3 regions of the Streptomyces sp. NPDC047841 genome follow, and region 2 is predicted to be linked to each of the others. Evidence: riboswitches for the same ligand, from Rfam matches in the RefSeq annotation. Region 2 holds a riboswitch; each other region holds the start of a gene.

Region 1 (5,425 bases), on a different contig from region 2:
TCGCCGCGATCGAGAAGCTGCGCACCAACGGCGTCCCCGGCCTGCTGGTGTGCAGCGGCAGCACGGAGGTCACGGAACTGGCGGACCGGGCCGATCTGGTGGTCGACGGCCCGGAGGGGGTCGTGGGCCTGCTGCGGGCGCTGGCCGCTCAGCTCGGCCGGGGGTCCAGCGCCGCCAGCTGATCGAGGAACCACCGGGCCGGCGGCAGCGCGGTCGCGGCGGCGGCCAGCCGCTTCGAGCGCTCCGCCCGCGCGTCCGCCGGCAGGCTCAGCGCCTCGTGCAGGGCCCGTGCCGTGCCCGCGATGTCGTACGGGTTCACCACGAAGGCGTCCTCGCCCAGCTCCTCGTACGCCCCCGCCTCCCGCGACAGCACCAGCGCGCAGCCCTCGTCGGAGACGACCGGGACCTCCTTGGCGACCAGGTTCATGCCGTCCCGGATGGGGTTCACCAGCGCCACGTCGGCCAGCCGGTAGGCGGCGAGGGAGCGGGCGAAGTCGTCCTTCACGTGCAGCACGACCGGGGTCCAGCCGGCCGTGCCGTACCGCTCGTTGATCTCGTCCGCGACCCGCCGCACCTCGGCGGTGTACTCCCGGTACACGGCGAGGTCCTGCCGGGACGGGTACGCGAAGGCCACGTGGACGACCTTCTCCCGCCACTCGGGGTGGTCCTCCAGCAGCTGCTCGTAGGCCAGCAGCCCGCGCACGATGTTCTTGGACAGCTCGGTCCGGTCCACCCGGACGATCGTCTTCCGGCCCGCTCCGATCTCCGCCCGCAGCGCCGCCATCCGCTCGTCCACGTCCGGCTCGTGCGCCCGCTCGCGCAGGAAGTCCGCGTCCGCGCCCAGCCCGTGCACCCCGATCCGGGTGCCGGAGGGGATGCCCGGCCCCAGCACCGCGTGGCAGCAGTCCGTGAACGCGTCCGCCCACCGCCGGGTGAGGAACGCCGCCCGGTCCGCGCCCAGGATGCCGCTGAGCAGCTCGGCCGCGATGTCGTCGGGAAGGAGCCGGAAGTAGTCCGGCGGCGCCCACGGGGTGTGCGAGAAGTGGCCGATGCGCAGGTCGGGCCGGAGCTGGCGAAGCATCCGCGGGGCCAGGGCCAGGTGGTAGTCCTGGATCAGCACGGCCGCGCCCTCGGCCGCCTCCTCGGCCAGCGCCTCGGCGAACGCCCGGTTGTAGGCCTCGTACGACGCCCACTGCCGCCGGAAACCGGCGTCGAAGACCGGCTCCAGCGGGGTCTGGTACAGCATGTGGTGGACGAACCAGAGCACCGAGTTGGCGATGCCGTTGTACGCCTCGGCGTGCACGGCCGCGTCGATGTCGAGCATCCGCACGCGCTGCCCGCCGGTCTCCTCGGCCGGCAGCAGCCCGCCGGCCGCGCGCCGGACGGCCGCCCGGTCGCCGTCGCCCAGCGCGGCGCACACCCACACCGAGCCCGCGTCGGAGCCGATGGCGGACAGTCCCGAGACCAGCCCGCCGCCGCCCCGCCGGGCGTGCAGCGAGCCGTCCTCGCCCACCTGATAGGAGACCGGGCCGCGGTTCGACGCGACCAGCACCTGAGCCTTCTGAGCAGCATCGAGCGTGGAAGCCATACGCCTCAACCTAGCCCGGCCCCCAACCGCTCAAACGTACGGCCCGCCCGGCGGACGGACCGTGTACGGCCCGTTCACGCCACCTTGCGCTCGGCGTACTCCGCGATCTCCGCCATGGGCGGCCGCTCCTCGGTGTCCACCGAGTAGGTGCGCGGCTCGAACCCCTCCTCCCCCCGCTCGAACTGGGTCAGCGCGGGCCGGATCAGATGGCCGCGGGCCAGCCGGAGCTGGGCGGTGCGGTAGATCGCGGCGGCCATCCGGCCGAGCGCCTGACCGTCCTGGTGCCGGTGCCTGCGCACGCCCACGTCGACCTGGGCCAGCGCGTCCAGGCCCACCAGGTGCAGCGCGTCCACCAGCATGCCCAGCTCCACGCCGTAGCCGACGGGGAAGGGCAGCTGTTCCAGCAGGGTGCGGCGGGCCGCGTACTCGCCGCCCAGCGGCTGCACGAACCCGGCCAGCCGCGGCCAGTGCATGTTCAGCAGCGGGCGGGCCATGAGCTCGGTGACCCGGCCGCCCTGCCCGGCACTGCCGCCGAGCGGGCGGTCGTACATCGCCTTGACCAGGTCGACGTCCGGGTCGGTGAGCAGCGGGCCGACGATCCCGGAGACGAAGTCGGAGGAGAACTCCCTGAGGTCCGCGTCGATGAAGCAGACGATGTCCCCGCCGGTCACCAGCAGCGACCGCCACAGCACCTCGCCCTTGCCGGGGACGGCCGGGAGGCGCGGCAGGATGGTGTCGCGGTGGACGACCCGGGCGCCGGCGCGCGCGGCGACCTCGGAGGTGCGGTCGGTGGAGCCCGAGTCGACGACCACCAGCTCGTCGACGAGCGGCACCCGCTCCATGAGGTCGCGGCGGACGACCGCGACGATGTCGCCGACGGTCTCCTCCTCGTTGAGCGCGGGCAGCACGACACTGACGGTCTGGCCCGTGCGCTGCTTGGCGGCGAGGATCTGGTGCAGCGGCCGGTCGGCCACGGACCAGGACCGGGTGGTCAGCCAGCGCTCGACTTCTTCCAGCACAGTCTGCGGCTCCTCACTCGTGTCTCGCGGTTCGGACGACTATCTCAACTGTCCCTGCCGTCGGTTACAGTCTTGAACAACGCCGATGACCATCGCATGTCGGGGGTCGCGTGCGTTCCACAACCGCATACCGCTCATCCAGAGGGGCAGAGGGACACGGCCCGGTGAAGCCCCGGCAACCCCCCTGACCGGACTCGTTCGCGCGAGGCTCACGGCCAGGGAAGGTGCCAATTCCGTCTCACGGCGAGGTGCGCCGTGAGGAAGATGAGGAGAAAGGGCCTCGCCTCCATGGCTGTGCAGACAGTTGCCACCACCAGCGAATCCACCGTCGACCTCGGCCCCGCCGCGGCCCTGAGCTGTCGCGAGTGCGGCCACCGGGTGCCGCTCGGCCCGGTCTTCGCCTGCGAGGAGTGCTTCGGCCCGCTGGAGATCGCCTACGACTTCTCCGCCTACGACACCGAGGACCTGCGCCGCCGCATCGAGGCGGGCCCCGCGAACATCTGGCGCTACGCGCCCCTGCTGCCGGTCCCGGCGGACGTCGCCGGCAAGCCGAACATCAACCCCGGCTGGACCAAGCTCGTCAAGGCCGACAACCTGGCCCGCGAGCTGGGCGTGACCGGCGGTCTGTACGTCAAGGACGACTCCGGCAACCCGACCCACTCCTTCAAGGACCGGGTCGTGGCCCAGGCCCTGGAGGCCGCCCGCGCCTTCGGCTTCACCACCCTGTCCTGCTCCTCGACCGGCAACCTGGCCGGCGCCGTCGGCGCCGCCGCCGCCCGCGCCGGCTTGCGCTCCTGCGTGTTCATCCCGCACGACCTGGAGCAGGGCAAGATCGTCATGGCCGCGGTCTACGGCGGTGAACTCGTCGGCATCGAGGGCAACTACGACGACGTGAACCGCTTCTGCTCCGAGCTGATCGGCGACCCGGCCGGCGAGGGCTGGGGCTTCGTCAACGTCAACCTGCGGCCGTACTACGCGGAGGGCTCCAAGACCCTGGCGTACGAGATCTGCGAGCAGCTCGGCTGGCGGCTGCCGGACCAGATCGTGGTCCCGATCGCCTCCGGCTCCCAGCTCACGAAGATCGACAAGGGGCTCCAGGAGCTGATCAAGCTGGGGCTGGTCGAGGACAGGCCGTACAAGATCTTCGGTGCCCAGGCCGAGGGCTGCTCCCCGGTCTCGACCGCCTTCAAGGCCGGCCACGACGTCGTACGGCCCCAGAAGCCGAACACCATCGCCAAGTCGCTGGCCATCGGCAACCCGGCCGACGGGCCGTACGTCCTGGACATCGCGCGCCGCACCGGCGGTGCCGTGGAGGACGTGACGGACGAGCAGGTCGTGGACGCGATCAAGCTGCTCGCGCGGACCGAGGGCATCTTCGCGGAGACCGCCGGCGGCGTGACGGTCGGCGTCACCCGCAAGCTGCTGGAGGCGGGCGTGCTGGACCCGGCGAAGACGACGGTCGTCCTGAACACCGGTGACGGCCTGAAGACCCTGGACGCGGTGGCCGGGACCGGCCTCACCGCCACCATCCGCCCGACCCTGGACTCCTTCCGCGAGGCCGGCCTCGCATGACAGGCCCCGCCGTACCCGTGAACCCGACCGGAGGTCCGACCGCATGAGCGTGACCGTTCGCATCCCCACCATCCTGCGCACCTACACCGGCGGGCAGGCCGAGGTCGCCGCCGAGGGCGCGACGCTCGGCGAGGTCATCGCCGACCTGGAGAAGAACCACACGGGCATCGCCGCGCGCGTCCTGGACGACCAGGGCAAGCTGCGCCGGTTCGTCAACGTGTACGTCAACGACGACGACGTCCGCTTCGAGCAGGGCCTGGACACGGCGACCCCCGAGGGGGCCGGCGTCTCGATCATCCCGGCGGTCGCCGGCGGCTGAGCCGCGGATCCGCCCGCTCATTACCTTCGGTAACCGCGATTACCGGCTGTTCGCCCGATTGCCCCCTCCGTGAGAGAAGCGGAGGGGGCAATTCTGTGTGATTGAGCGCGGTAGAGTTGGGGAACGCGGTCGCGGCCTCCGGGTCGCGGGCCCTGCGTTCCATGCCGCCCGCCCGACAAGAAGTAGCCAAAGTGTGTGGGTTGTCTGCGGCTTTTGTGGCTTTTATGGGGCCCGACTTGCCCTGAATTCCGATGAATTCTCACTACATTCCGGACCGCTCGCGTCCAGAATTCTCGTCCGATTGACCTGTTGCAGACGGCAGTTGGACAGATACATTCAGCCGCGGTCGACGCGTTCCGGCGCACGCCCCCGACCAATTGGGGGGTGAGGTCTGACCCGGGTCCGCGAAGTGTGGATCTGTGCAAGGGCCAGTAATAGGGGAGTTAGGCATGGCTCAGGGCACCGTCAAGTGGTTCAACGCGGAGAAGGGGTACGGCTTCATCGCGGTCGACGGTGGTGCGGACGTCTTCGTCCACTACAGCGCGATTCAGATGGACGGCTACCGCACCCTGGAAGAGGGCCAGCGGGTCGAGTTCGAGATCTCGCAGGGCCAGAAGGGTCCGCAGGCCGACATGGTTCGCGTCACCGCCTGAACGTCTCTTGTCCGAAGGGCCCGCACCTCGCAGAGGGTGCGGGCCCTTCGCCGTGCCCCGGTTCCGCTGTTCGCGTGCGGCTGACGGGGGGCTCCCACCCGCCCAGGCGCTTGCACTCGACCATGCCGAGTGCTAATCATTGGCGTTAGCACTCTGAAGGTGAGAGTGACAGCGAAGGACCGGGTCGGTGAGGCCCGCGGGCCGGGTGGGGCAAGGAACCACGAGGCGCGCGAGCCGTCCGTCGCGGGCGCGGGCGCGGTCCGAAGGAATCACC
Region 2 (5,425 bases):
GCCCTCGGGGACCGCCGGGGCCACCGATTCGCCCGAGGGTGACGCCACCGCCGGGCCACCCGAGGCGCCAGAGGTGGCCGCCAATGCCGGGGCGGCCGGGGTGGGACGCGTTGCCGGGTCGTTCGCGGCCTCAGCCGCCGGGCCGGCCGGGGTCGCCACCGCCGGGTCCGCCGTGGTCGCAGGGGCCCCCGGCCCCGCCGGGGTGGCAGAGGCCGCTGACCCCGCCGGGGTGGCAGGGGCTGCCAAGGCGGTGGTGGGGTGTGGGGTCAGGTACTCCACGCCGCTGGGGCGGTCGTCCGGGGTGGGGCGTGGCGGGGACGCGGGGCCGTACCAGCCCGGGCGGACGGCGGCGCGCAGGGTGTCCGGGGCGTACCCGGCGCCCGCCACCACCGCCGCCGGCGCCGGGCGCTCCAGCGGGTCCTCGCGCAGACAGGCCGTCACCAGCGGGCGGATGTCCTCCGGGACGCCGGACAGGTCGAAGTCGCGGGTGAGGATGCGCAGCAGGACCACCGAGTCCTGGCCCTCGCCGAACGGTTCCCGGCCGGCCGCCGCGTACGCGAGGACCGCGCCGAGGGAGAAGACGTCGCTGGGCGGGCCGACCTGGCCGCCGTTGCGGATCTGCTCCGGCGAGACGTAGCCGACCGAGCCGACGACCGCGCCGGTGCGGGTCAGCGAGGTGGCCTCCAGCGCCCGGACGATCCCGAAGTCGATGACCCGGGGCCCGTCCGGGCCCAGCAGGATGTTCGACGGTTTCAGGTCGCGGTGGACCAGCCCCTTGGCGTGGATGGCCGCCAGCGCCTCGCCGAGCGCGGCGGCGAGGATCCGGACCGAGGGACGCGGCAGCGCGCCGTGGTCGAGCACGGCGTCCCGCAGGTTCGGCCCGGACACGAACTCCGTCGCCATCCAGGGCCGTTCGGCCTCGGTGTCGGCGTCGACGACCCGTGCGGTGTAGGTGTCCGCGCCGCCGACGGTCTGGGCGGCGCGGACCTCGTGGCGGAAGCGGGCGCGGAAGGTGCGGTCCTCGGCGTGCTCGGCCCGTACGACCTTCACCGCGAGCCGCAGTCCGGTGCGGGACTCGGCGAGGTAGACCTCGCCCATGCCGCCCGCGCCGAGCCGGTGCGTGGTGGTGTACGGGCCGATGTGGCGCGGATCTGTGGCGCGCAGCGGCTGCACTGACGGGGTCCCCCTGTCCGACGTGGTGTCAAGGGGAGGTTATAGCGCGGTTCAGACCGCCGGCACGCAGCGGCCGTCCTCCGTGCGGTACTGCCACTTCGCGCCCTGCGCCACCAGTTCGCCGACGGCGTTCACGAAGCGCTCCACGTGCTCGTCCGGCGTGCCCGCGCCGAAGCTGACGCGGATGGCGTTGAGGGACTTCTCGCCCGGGGCCGCCTCGGGGGCGCCGCACTCGCCCTGGGTCTGCGGGTCGCTGCCGAGCAGGGTGCGGACCAGGGGGTGGGCGCAGAAGAGGCCGTCGCGGACGCCGATGCCGTACTCGGCGGAGAGCGCGGCGGCGAAGTGCGAGCTGTTCCAGCCCTCGACGACGAAGGAGATCACGCCGACGCGCGGGGCGTCGTCGCCGAAGAGGGACAGCACGCGCACCCCGGGCACCTCGGCCAGGCCCTCGCGCACCTTGGCGATCAGGTGCTGTTCGCGGGCGACGAGGGTGTCCCAGCCGGCCTCGGTGAGGGCCTTGCAGGCGGAGGCGATGGCGTAGGCGCCGATGACGTTCGGGGAGCCGGCCTCGTGGCGGGTCGCGCTCTCGTGCCACTCGACGGCCACGCCGCCGTCCTCGCGCCGGGTGACCTTGCGGCTGGCTCCGCCGCCCGCGAGGTACGGCTCGGCCGCCTGGAGCCAGTCGGCGCGGCCGGCCAGGACACCGGAGCCGAAGGGGGCGTACAGCTTGTGGCCGGAGAAGGCGACCCAGTCGACGTCCAGCTCGCGGAGGTCCACCGGGTGGTGCGGGGCCAGCTGGGCGGCGTCCAGGACGATGCGGGCGCCGTGGGCGTGCGCGGCGGCGGCCAGTTCACGCACCGGCCACAGCTCGCCGGTGACGTTGGAGGCGCCGGTGACGCAGACCAGGGCCGGGCCGTAGGGGTCCCGGCCGGCCAGGGCCCGCTCCAGGGTCTCCACGGCCTGCCGCGGGGTGCGCGGGGCGTCGAGGTAGGTGACCCGCGCGTCCTGCCAGGGCAGCAGCGAGGCGTGGTGCTCGGTCTCGAAGACGAAGACCTGGCAGTCGGCCGGGACCGCCCGGGCCAGCAGGTTGAGGGAGTCGGTGGTCGAACGGGTGAAGACCACCTGGTCGGCCGGGCGGCAGCCGAGGAAGTCGGCGACCGTCCTGCGGGCGTTCTCGAACAGGTCGGTGGAGAGCTGGGAGAGGTAGCCGGCACCGCGGTGGACGCTGCCGTAGTACGGGGCGTACGCGGCGACGTCGTCCCAGACGCGCTGGAGGGCCGGGGCGCTGGCCGCGTAGTCCAGGGCGGCGTAGCTGACCTCGCCGCCGGTGACCAGCGGGACGGTGACATCCCGCCCGAGAACGGGCAGAGGGGTGCAAACGGACTGGTCGGCGGCAGCGGTGGAGACAGACATGGCGGAACTCCCGTGACAGGAATGCGGAGGAAATGCAGAAAAGGGCTGCAAAAGGGTGTGCGGAGGCGGGGCTCTGCGGCCCTAACGCATTCGCTTGCTCACGGAAGGCTCCCTCGAACGACCAGGACCCCTGGTGTGTGAGGGGTCCGCGCTTGCCGTAGGCCTTGCTGCCGTACGACCTGGTCTTCACCCGGGGCACCCCGCCACGGACGGAGGGTTGCCGGACAGTCGGCCGGGGCCTCATGACTGTCACTCATGACCTGGTACAGGAACGTACTGAAGTGATCGTCGTCCCGCAACCCGTGTCCGGATCGCGGGACGACTCACGGGGGCGTCAGGCGTTGCTGACGGCCACCCAGCGCTCCAGGGTGCGCTTGGCCGCGCCCGAGTCGATGGACTCCGCGGCCCGCGCCATGCCCGCGCGGATCTGCTCGGTGAGCGGCGCGTCCGTGGGCTCCAGGGCGACCAGCGCGGCCGCCGAGTTCAGCAGGACGGCGTCCCGTACGGCCCCCCGCTCGCCGTCCAGCAGCCGGCGGGCGACCTCGGCGTTGTAGGAGGCGTCGGCACCGCGCAGGGCGTCCAGGGGGACGAGGTCGATGCCGACGTCGCGCGGGTCGAAGACCTCCTCCGTGACCTTGCCGTCCCGGACCACCCACACCCGGGAGGTAGCGGTGACGGTCAGCTCGTCCAGGCCGTCGTCGCCCCGGAAGACCAGCGCGGAGTTGCCGCGCTCGGCGAGGACACCGGCGACGATCGGCGCCATGCGCGGGTCGGCGACGCCGACGGCCTGCGACCGCACCTGGGCGGGGTTGGTCAGCGGGCCCAGCACGTTGAAGGTCGTCCTGATGCCCAACTGCCCCCGGGCCGCGGCGACATGACGCAGGGACGGGTGGAACCGCACCGCGAAGCAGATGGTGATGCCGGCCTCCTCGGCCACCTCGGCCACCCGCTGCGGGGTCAGGTTGAGGTTGATGCCCAGCTTCTCCAGGACGTCGGAGGAGCCGGAGGCGGAGGACGCGGCGCGGTTGCCGTGCTTGACGACCTTCGCCCCGGTGCCCGCGACGACGATCGAGGACATGGTGGAGATGTTCACCGTCTTGGCGCCGTCGCCGCCGGTGCCGACGATGTCGACGGCCGGGCCGGGCACCTCGATGACGTTCGCGTGCGCGTACATCGTCCGCACCAGTCCGGTGATCTCCGGCACCGTCTCGCCCTTGGCCCGCAGCGCCACCATGAACCCGGCGATCTGCGCGTCGGTCGCCTCCCCGCGCATGATCAGGTCCATCGCCCAGGCGGTGTCGTCGGCGGACAGGTCCCGGCCGTCCAGCAGACCGTTCAGCAGGGCGGGCCAGGAGCGGCCCGCCGCGGTGTCGCCTCCAGCGGGGGTCACAGCGCTCATCAGCCGCTCCTCGGACAGGTTCCTGCTACGTCGTACCCCACCCTATCCAGCCGGACGGCACGCTGAAGGGCCCCGTCCGCAACCCGGACGGGGCCCTTCATCGTGGCGTGGCGACGCGGGGATCAGTGGTGGCCGTGGCCGCTCGTGATCTCCTTGTACTCCTCGACGGTCGGCTTCGGGATCTGGTTGTCCTCGCCGAAGTAGGCGTTGGACAGCTTCGCCCGCAGCTTCGTCGCGGCCGGGACCTTGCGCTCGACCCCGTTCTCGTCGACCGTCGGGCCGATCTCGGCCGGCTGGTACTGCTGGTGCGAGGTGAGCGTGTGCAGCTGCTCCTGGCTCAGCGGCTCGTGCACCTCGATGAACTCACCGTGCGGCAGCCGCTTGATGATGCCGGTCTCGCGGCCGTGCAGCACCTTGTCGCGGTCGCGGCGCTGGAGGCCCAGGCAGATCCGCTTGGTGACGATGAACGCGATGACCGGAGCCACGAAATAGGAGATCCGGACGAACCAGGTGACCGCGTTGATCGACAGGTGGAAGTGGGTGGCGAAGATGTCGTTGCCACCACCGATCAGCATCACGAAGTACACGGTCAGCCAGGCGACACCGAACGCCGTACGGGTCGGGGCGTTGCGCGGGCGGTCCAGGATGTGGTGCTCGCGCTTGTCGCCGGTGACCCAGGCCTCGATGAACGGGTAGAGCGCGATCGCGGCGAGGATCACGCCGAACAGCACCAGCGGGATGAACACGCCCAGGACCAGCGTGTGACCCCAGAGGTTGATCTCCCAGCCCGGCATGGCACGGATCAGGCCCTCGGCCATACCCATGTACCAGTCCGGCTGGGCGCCGGTGGACACCTGGTCCGGACGGTAGGGGCCGATGGCCCAGATCGGGTTGATCTGCGCGATGGCCGCGAGGGCCGCGAGCGCACCGAAGACCAGGAAGAAGAAGCCGCCGGCCTTCGCCATGTACACCGGCAGCAGCGGCATGCCGACGACGTTGTTGTTCGTCTTGCCGGGACCCGCGAACTGCGTGTGCTTGTGGTAGAAGACCAGGATCAGGTGGCCCACCACCAGGCCCAGCATGATGCCCGGCAGCAGCAGGATGTGGATCGAGTAGAAGCGGGCCACGAAGTCGCCGCCCGGGAACTCGCCGCCGAAGAGGAAGAACGAGATGTACGTGCCGACGATCGGCACGGACAGGATCGCGCCCTCCATGAAGCGGACACCGGTGCCGGAGAGCAGGTCGTCCGGGAGCGAGTAACCGGTGAAACCGGTGAACATGCCCAGGACGAACAGCAGGAAGCCGAACAGCCAGTTGATCTCACGCGGCTTGCGGAACGCGCCGGTGAAGAAGACGCGCATCATGTGCACGAACATGCCGGCGATGAAGACGACCGCGCCCCAGTGGTGGATCTGCCGGATGAGCAGACCGCCGCGCACG
Region 3 (5,425 bases), on a different contig from region 2:
ACGGGGGCCCCGGCCGGGCCCGCGTCAGCTCCCAGGGATTCACCGGGCGTCGCCTCCCTCGGTGTCGAACCGCTCCGGCCGGAACGGCGTGAGGTCCAGTTCGGGCGCCTTCCCGGTGAGCGCCTGCGCGATCAACAGGCCGGTGCCGGGGGCGAGTCCGATGCCGGCGCCCTCGTGCCCGCAGGCGTGGAACAGGCCGGGCACCCGCGGATCGGGCCCGATCGCCGGCAGGTGGTCCGGCAGGTACGGCCGGAAGCCCGCGTACGCGCGCAGTGCGCGGACCCGTTCGAGGAACGGGAACAGCCCGATCGCCCCGGCGGCGAGCGCCCGCGTCGCGGTCAGCGACAACGACCGGTCGAAGCCGACCCGTTCCCGGGTGGCGCCGATCAGGACGGGACCGGCGGCCGTGCCCTCCACGACCGGCGAGCTGCGCAGCGCGGCCGAGTCGCTGGCCACGTCGGCCACGTAGTCGGCGGCGTACACCTTGTGCCGGATCCTGCGCGGCAGCGGCTCGGTGACCAGCACGAAACCGCGCCGGGGGAGCACCGGCAGCCGGACGCCGGCGAGCGAGGCGAGGTCGCCGCCCCAGGTGCCGGCCGCGTTCACCACCGCCGGCGCGTGGATGTCGCCCCGGTCGGTGCGGACGCCGTGGACCGCTCCCCGCGCGGTGCGCAGCACCCCGGTCACCGTGCGGCCGGTGTGCAGGGCGGCGCCGGAGGCGCGGACCAGATGGGCGGCGGCGAGCGCGGGCATCACCTGGGCGTCCTGCGGGTAGTGCACCGCCCCCGCCATGCCGGGCGCCAAGTGCGGTTCCAGGTCGGCCAGTTGCCCGGCGTCGACCGGTAGGGCGGTGACGCCGGCGGTCCGCTGCTCCGCGGCGAAGTCCCGCAGCGCGGCCAGGGCGCCGGGACGCGAGGCGACCACGAGGCCCCCCTTGGGCTCGTACTCGATCGCGGCGCCCAGCTCCCCCGCCAGCCCGGCCCACAACCGGGCCGACAGCAGCGCGAGTCCGAGCTCCGGGCCCGGCTCCTTGTCGGAGACGAGCAGGTTGCCCTCGCCGGCTCCGGTGGTGCCGCCGGCCACCGGGCCCCGGTCCACCAGCCGTACGTCGAGTCCGGCGCGCGCGGCGTACAGGGCACAGGCCGCGCCTGTCATTCCGGCCCCGACGACCACGACATCGCAGGTCAGTCGCTTCGCCACGTCAGTACTATGTCACATGTTGCTCTTGCTGAGGAGTATCCGGCGCCGACTGCGATCCCCAGGCGTGGACGCCCCCTTGACGCCGTACGGAGCCCGATCGACACTCCAGGTAGGGAATCCTAGTGAACAGGTAGGAAATCATGGCGCGCGGCGAAACGGGCACGGGCCGGACCGGCCGCACGCCGTTGCGCGCACCCCTGCTCACCTCCCGCCGCCACATCGACCTGCAGCGCGTCTGCAGCGCGATCCGCCGTCACCGCTGAGCCGGGCCGCCACCTCCGCCCCCGCAGTCCGGTCACGCCCGCGCCGGCGCGCCCCTCCGCACACCCACCACCCGGGGAGACGCATGTCCATCACTCCGCTCGCCGCCGTCCCGTCCACCCGTGGTACCGCGCCCCTCTTCCGGGGCCGGATCGGCCGGGACGCGCGCAGCGGCCACTACGCCGTGCCGCACCGCTACCGGCTCCACCTGTCGACCGCCTGCCCCGACGGGCTGCGCCTCGCCGTCGGCCACAGCCTGCTCGGCCTGGACGCCCGCTGTCCCGTCACCCTCCTGCCCGCCGTCCCGGACTGTCCCGGCGGCGGCCACGCGGCGCTCCGCCCGCTCTACGAGGCGAGCGCCCACCACTACACCGGCCCGGCGCTCGCGCCCGTGCTCAGCGACGACTGGTCCGGACGCATCGTCAGCACCCACACCCCCGACATCCTGCGCGACCTGGACCGGTTCCGGCCGAACGGCGACGGCCGGCTGTACCCCCGGGGCCTGGAGTCCGTGATCGAGGCCGTCGAGCGGATGTGCGCCGAGGGCATCGAGGAGGCCGCGCAGCGCGCCGGACGCGCCGGGGCCGGCCCCGACGAGCGGACCGCCGCCCTCGACGTGCTGCTGGACACCCTGGGCTGCCTGGAGCGGCGGCTGAGCGGCGAGGAGTACCTGGCCGACGACGGGCTCACCGCCGCCGACATCGAGCTGTGGGTCACCCTCGTGCAACTCGACACCGTCCACCGCTGCCACCTCGACGCCTCCGCCGTGCAGCGCATCGCCGACCACCGCGCCCTGTGGGCCTACGCCCGCCGTCTGGCCGCCCACCCCGCCTTCGGCCGCCACCTCGACCTGGACGGCATCGCCCGCCGCCACCACGGCCGCTGCCAGGGCCTGGAGGCCGCCGGAGCCGCTGTCCAGATCCTGGACTGGGCAGGCCACGCCGCGGACACCCCGGACACTTCCCGCAGGTGAGAGCGGGCCGCCGATGTCCACTTGACGGACGTCCGTTGACATTCGAACGGGCAACTGCCTTACTTACCGCTCAGAACGGTCATGAGCGTCAGCGCCAAGCCCTGGCTCGCTGACCGGCAACCCTCGCACCGCGGTGGGGTGCCCCAGGTGACGACCGGACCGGATGACGTTTTCGGTAAGCGCGAGGCCCCACGGGGCCGGAACAGTGACAGGTGACGCCATGTACGCAGCTCCCCGGACGGCCGCGAGCCGCCCCCAGGGCTGCGTACCGTCGTACGCCGGTCTCCTCGTCGCCGACCGCGCCGTCGATCTGCTCCGCGTGAACAGCGCACTGTGTACCGCGCCGGGCTCTGCCCGCTGTCAGGGCTGACGTCTGCCTCCCAGCCCCCGCGTTCCCACCGCACACCGTCCGTCCGGTGTGCCGTTGTCCGCCCAGCCCCCGGTTCCGCGCCCGTCCGTGCGCCGCCTCGCGCCGCAGTGCCGTCGTGGTCCACCGCCGCTCCCGCGCGGCCCCGGGGTGACCGACTCCGCCGGAGCCCGCCATGAGTGAACCCCCAGGCGCCGCCGTCTCCCTAGCCGAGGCGCCGGCCCCCGCCGACACACCGTCAGAAACCCTGTCCGCGCAGCGGATCCAGCCGCTGCGCCGGCCCGGGCGGTGGATCGTCACCGCCGCCGTCCTCGTGCTCGTCGCGCAGATCCTGCACGGACTGGTCACGAACCCCTTCTACCAGTGGGACCGCTTCCGCTACTGGTTCCTGCGCCCCACCGTCCTCGACGGCCTCCTCGTCACCCTCGAAGTCGCCGCGCTCAGCGCCGTCCTGGGGCTCCTCGGCGGCATCCTGCTGGCGCTCGCCCGGCTCTCCGGGAGCCCGGTGCTGCGCGCGGTCAGCTGGACCTACACCTGGCTGTTCCGCTCCGTGCCGCTCATCGTCGTACTGATCTTCCTGTACAACTTCAGTGCCCTGTACAGGACGTTGAGCCTCGGGGTGCCGTTCGGACCCGCCTTCGTCACCTTCGACGAGTCCCGGCTGGCCACCGACATGACGATCGCCGTCATCGGCCTCAGCCTCAACGAGGCGGCGTACGCGGCGGAGGTGGTCCGCGGCGGCATCCTCTCCGTCGACCAGGGACAGCACGAGGCGGCCGCCGCCCTGGGCCTGCCCAAGGGCTACCAGTTCCGCCGGATCGTCTTCCCGCAGGCCCTCAGGTCCATCACCCCGAACTACGTCAACCAGCTGATCGGCCTCATCAAGAGCACGTCCCTGGTCTTCTACGTGTCGCTGCTCGACCTGTTCGGCGCGGTGCAGTCGATGGGCAGCACCTACCCCGGTGACGTGGTGCCGCTGCTGCTGGTCGCCACCGTCTGGTACCTGATCCTCACCAGCGCCGTGTCCGTCGTCCAGTTCTACGTCGAGCGGTACTACGCCCGGGGCGCCACCCGCACCCTGCCGCCGACCCCCTTGCAGAAGGCCCGGGCCGGCCTCGCCGGCCTGCGGGCCCGGTTGAGCCGGGAGGCCGCCGTATGACCATCGCCGAGACCCTGCCGAAGGCCGCCCCCGCCGCGCTCGAAGTACACGGCGTCCACAAGTGGTACGGCACCCACCGCGTCCTCGACGGCATCGACCTGACCGTCCGCCCCGGCGAGGTCACGGTGATCATCGGGCCGTCCGGCTCCGGCAAGTCCACGCTGCTCAGGGTCGTCAACCACCTGGAGAAGCCCGAGATCGGACACGTCAGCGTGGGCGGCGAGCTGATCGGGGTGAAGCGGCACGGGGACCGGCTCAAGGAACTGAGCGAGCGCGCCATCCTCGCCCAGCGCGGCCGGATCGGCTTCGTCTTCCAGAACTTCAACCTCTTCCCGCACCTGACCGTCCTGGAGAACGTCGCCACGGCCCCCGCCGCCACCGGCCGGCTGTCCAGGGCGGCGGCCCAGGAGCTCGCCCGGGAACTGCTCGAACGCGTCGGTCTCGGCGACAAGGCCGGCGCCTACCCGCGGCAGCTGTCCGGCGGACAGCAGCAGCGCGTCGCCATCGCGCGCGCCCTCGCCCTGCGCCCCGGGATCATCCTCTTCGACGAGCCGACCTCGGCGCTCGACCCCGAACTCGTCGGCGAGGTGCTGGCCGTCATCAAGGACCTGGCGACCAGCGGCACCACCCTCGTCATCGTCACCCACGAGATCGGCTTCGCCCGCGAGGTCGCCGACCGGGTCGTCTTCATCGACGGCGGCCGGATCGTCGAACAGGGCCCGCCCGGCGAGGTGCTGGACCGGCCCCGGCACGCACGGACCCGGGAGTTCCTCGGCAAGGTCCTCTGACCGCGCCGCCACGGCAGGACGCCCCGGCCCCGCCGCCCGGGCCCCCAAGACCCACCCCTCACCGCACCCTCAGCGCTCACCCTCACCAGCGAGACAAGGACAGCCACGCCATGCCTACCCACCTCTCCCGACGCGCCGTGATCCGCGGCATCACCGCCGCGACCGCCGTGGCCGCCCTCGCCACCGGGCTCGCCGCCTGCGGAGGCGACAGCGAGGCCGTCACCAAGACCGACACCGCCGGCACGGTGACCGTGGGGCGGCTGTCCAACGGAGCGGCCAAGGAGACCGCGCTGAAGGTCTCCGAAGTGAAGTCCATCAGCGCCGAACTGCCCGCCTCCGTGCGCAGGAGCGGCAAGCTCGTCATCGGCGTGGGGGCCCTGCCCTCGGGCTCCGCACCGCTGAACTTCGTGGGCAGCGACCAGAAGACCCTCACCGGCTCCGAGCCCGACCTCGGCCGCCTGGTGGCCGCGGTCCTCGGCCTGAAGCCCGAGATCAGGAACTCCACCTGGGAGAACCTCTTCGTCGGCGTCGACAGCGGCAAGGTCGACGTGGCCTTCTCCAACGTCACCGTCACCGAGGAACGCAAGCGCAAGTACGAGTTCGCCTCCTACCGCAAGGACAACCTGGCCTTCGAGGTGCTGAAGAAGAACCCCTGGAACTTCGACGACGACTACGAG

Evidence for each region. A riboswitch is a leader RNA that binds a small molecule or an ion and turns the genes downstream of it on or off. The one in region 2 is predicted to bind S-adenosylmethionine.
Region 1: it holds a riboswitch for S-adenosylmethionine, as region 2 does, so the genes downstream of both, thrC (threonine synthase) here and AB0947_RS19110 (aminotransferase class V-fold PLP-dependent enzyme) in region 2, are expected to answer to the same signal.
Region 3: it holds a riboswitch for S-adenosylmethionine, as region 2 does, so the genes downstream of both, AB0947_RS06265 (amino acid ABC transporter permease) here and AB0947_RS19110 (aminotransferase class V-fold PLP-dependent enzyme) in region 2, are expected to answer to the same signal.

What each region holds. Positions count from the first base shown of each region.
Region 1 covers NZ_JBEYRP010000005.1:373,707-379,131, reverse strand. Annotated here, with positions in the region: gene otsB (trehalose-phosphatase) at 1-182, shown strand, start outside; gene AB0947_RS10455 (trehalose-6-phosphate synthase) at 149-1,588, opposite strand; gene AB0947_RS10450 (glucosyl-3-phosphoglycerate synthase) at 1,663-2,607, opposite strand; SAM riboswitch class I at 2,739-2,878, shown strand; gene thrC (threonine synthase) at 2,896-4,179, shown strand; gene AB0947_RS10440 (ubiquitin-like small modifier protein 1) at 4,223-4,498, shown strand; gene AB0947_RS10435 (cold-shock protein) at 4,948-5,151, shown strand.
Region 2 covers NZ_JBEYRP010000010.1:348,351-353,775, forward strand. Annotated here, with positions in the region: gene AB0947_RS19105 (PQQ-binding-like beta-propeller repeat protein) at 1-1,173, opposite strand, end outside; gene AB0947_RS19110 (aminotransferase class V-fold PLP-dependent enzyme) at 1,225-2,586, opposite strand; SAM riboswitch class IV at 2,730-2,847, opposite strand; gene trpD (anthranilate phosphoribosyltransferase) at 2,921-3,985, opposite strand; gene AB0947_RS19120 (cytochrome bc complex cytochrome b subunit) at 4,108-5,425, opposite strand, start outside.
Region 3 covers NZ_JBEYRP010000003.1:369,056-374,480, reverse strand. Annotated here, with positions in the region: gene AB0947_RS06285 ((2Fe-2S)-binding protein) at 1-43, opposite strand, end outside; gene AB0947_RS06280 (FAD-binding oxidoreductase) at 40-1,200, opposite strand; gene AB0947_RS06275 (putative leader peptide) at 1,341-1,463, shown strand; gene AB0947_RS06270 (glutathione S-transferase C-terminal domain-containing protein) at 1,547-2,434, shown strand; SAM riboswitch class IV at 2,512-2,622, shown strand; gene AB0947_RS06265 (amino acid ABC transporter permease) at 2,977-3,960, shown strand; gene AB0947_RS06260 (amino acid ABC transporter ATP-binding protein) at 3,957-4,748, shown strand; gene AB0947_RS06255 (ABC transporter substrate-binding protein) at 4,859-5,425, shown strand, end outside.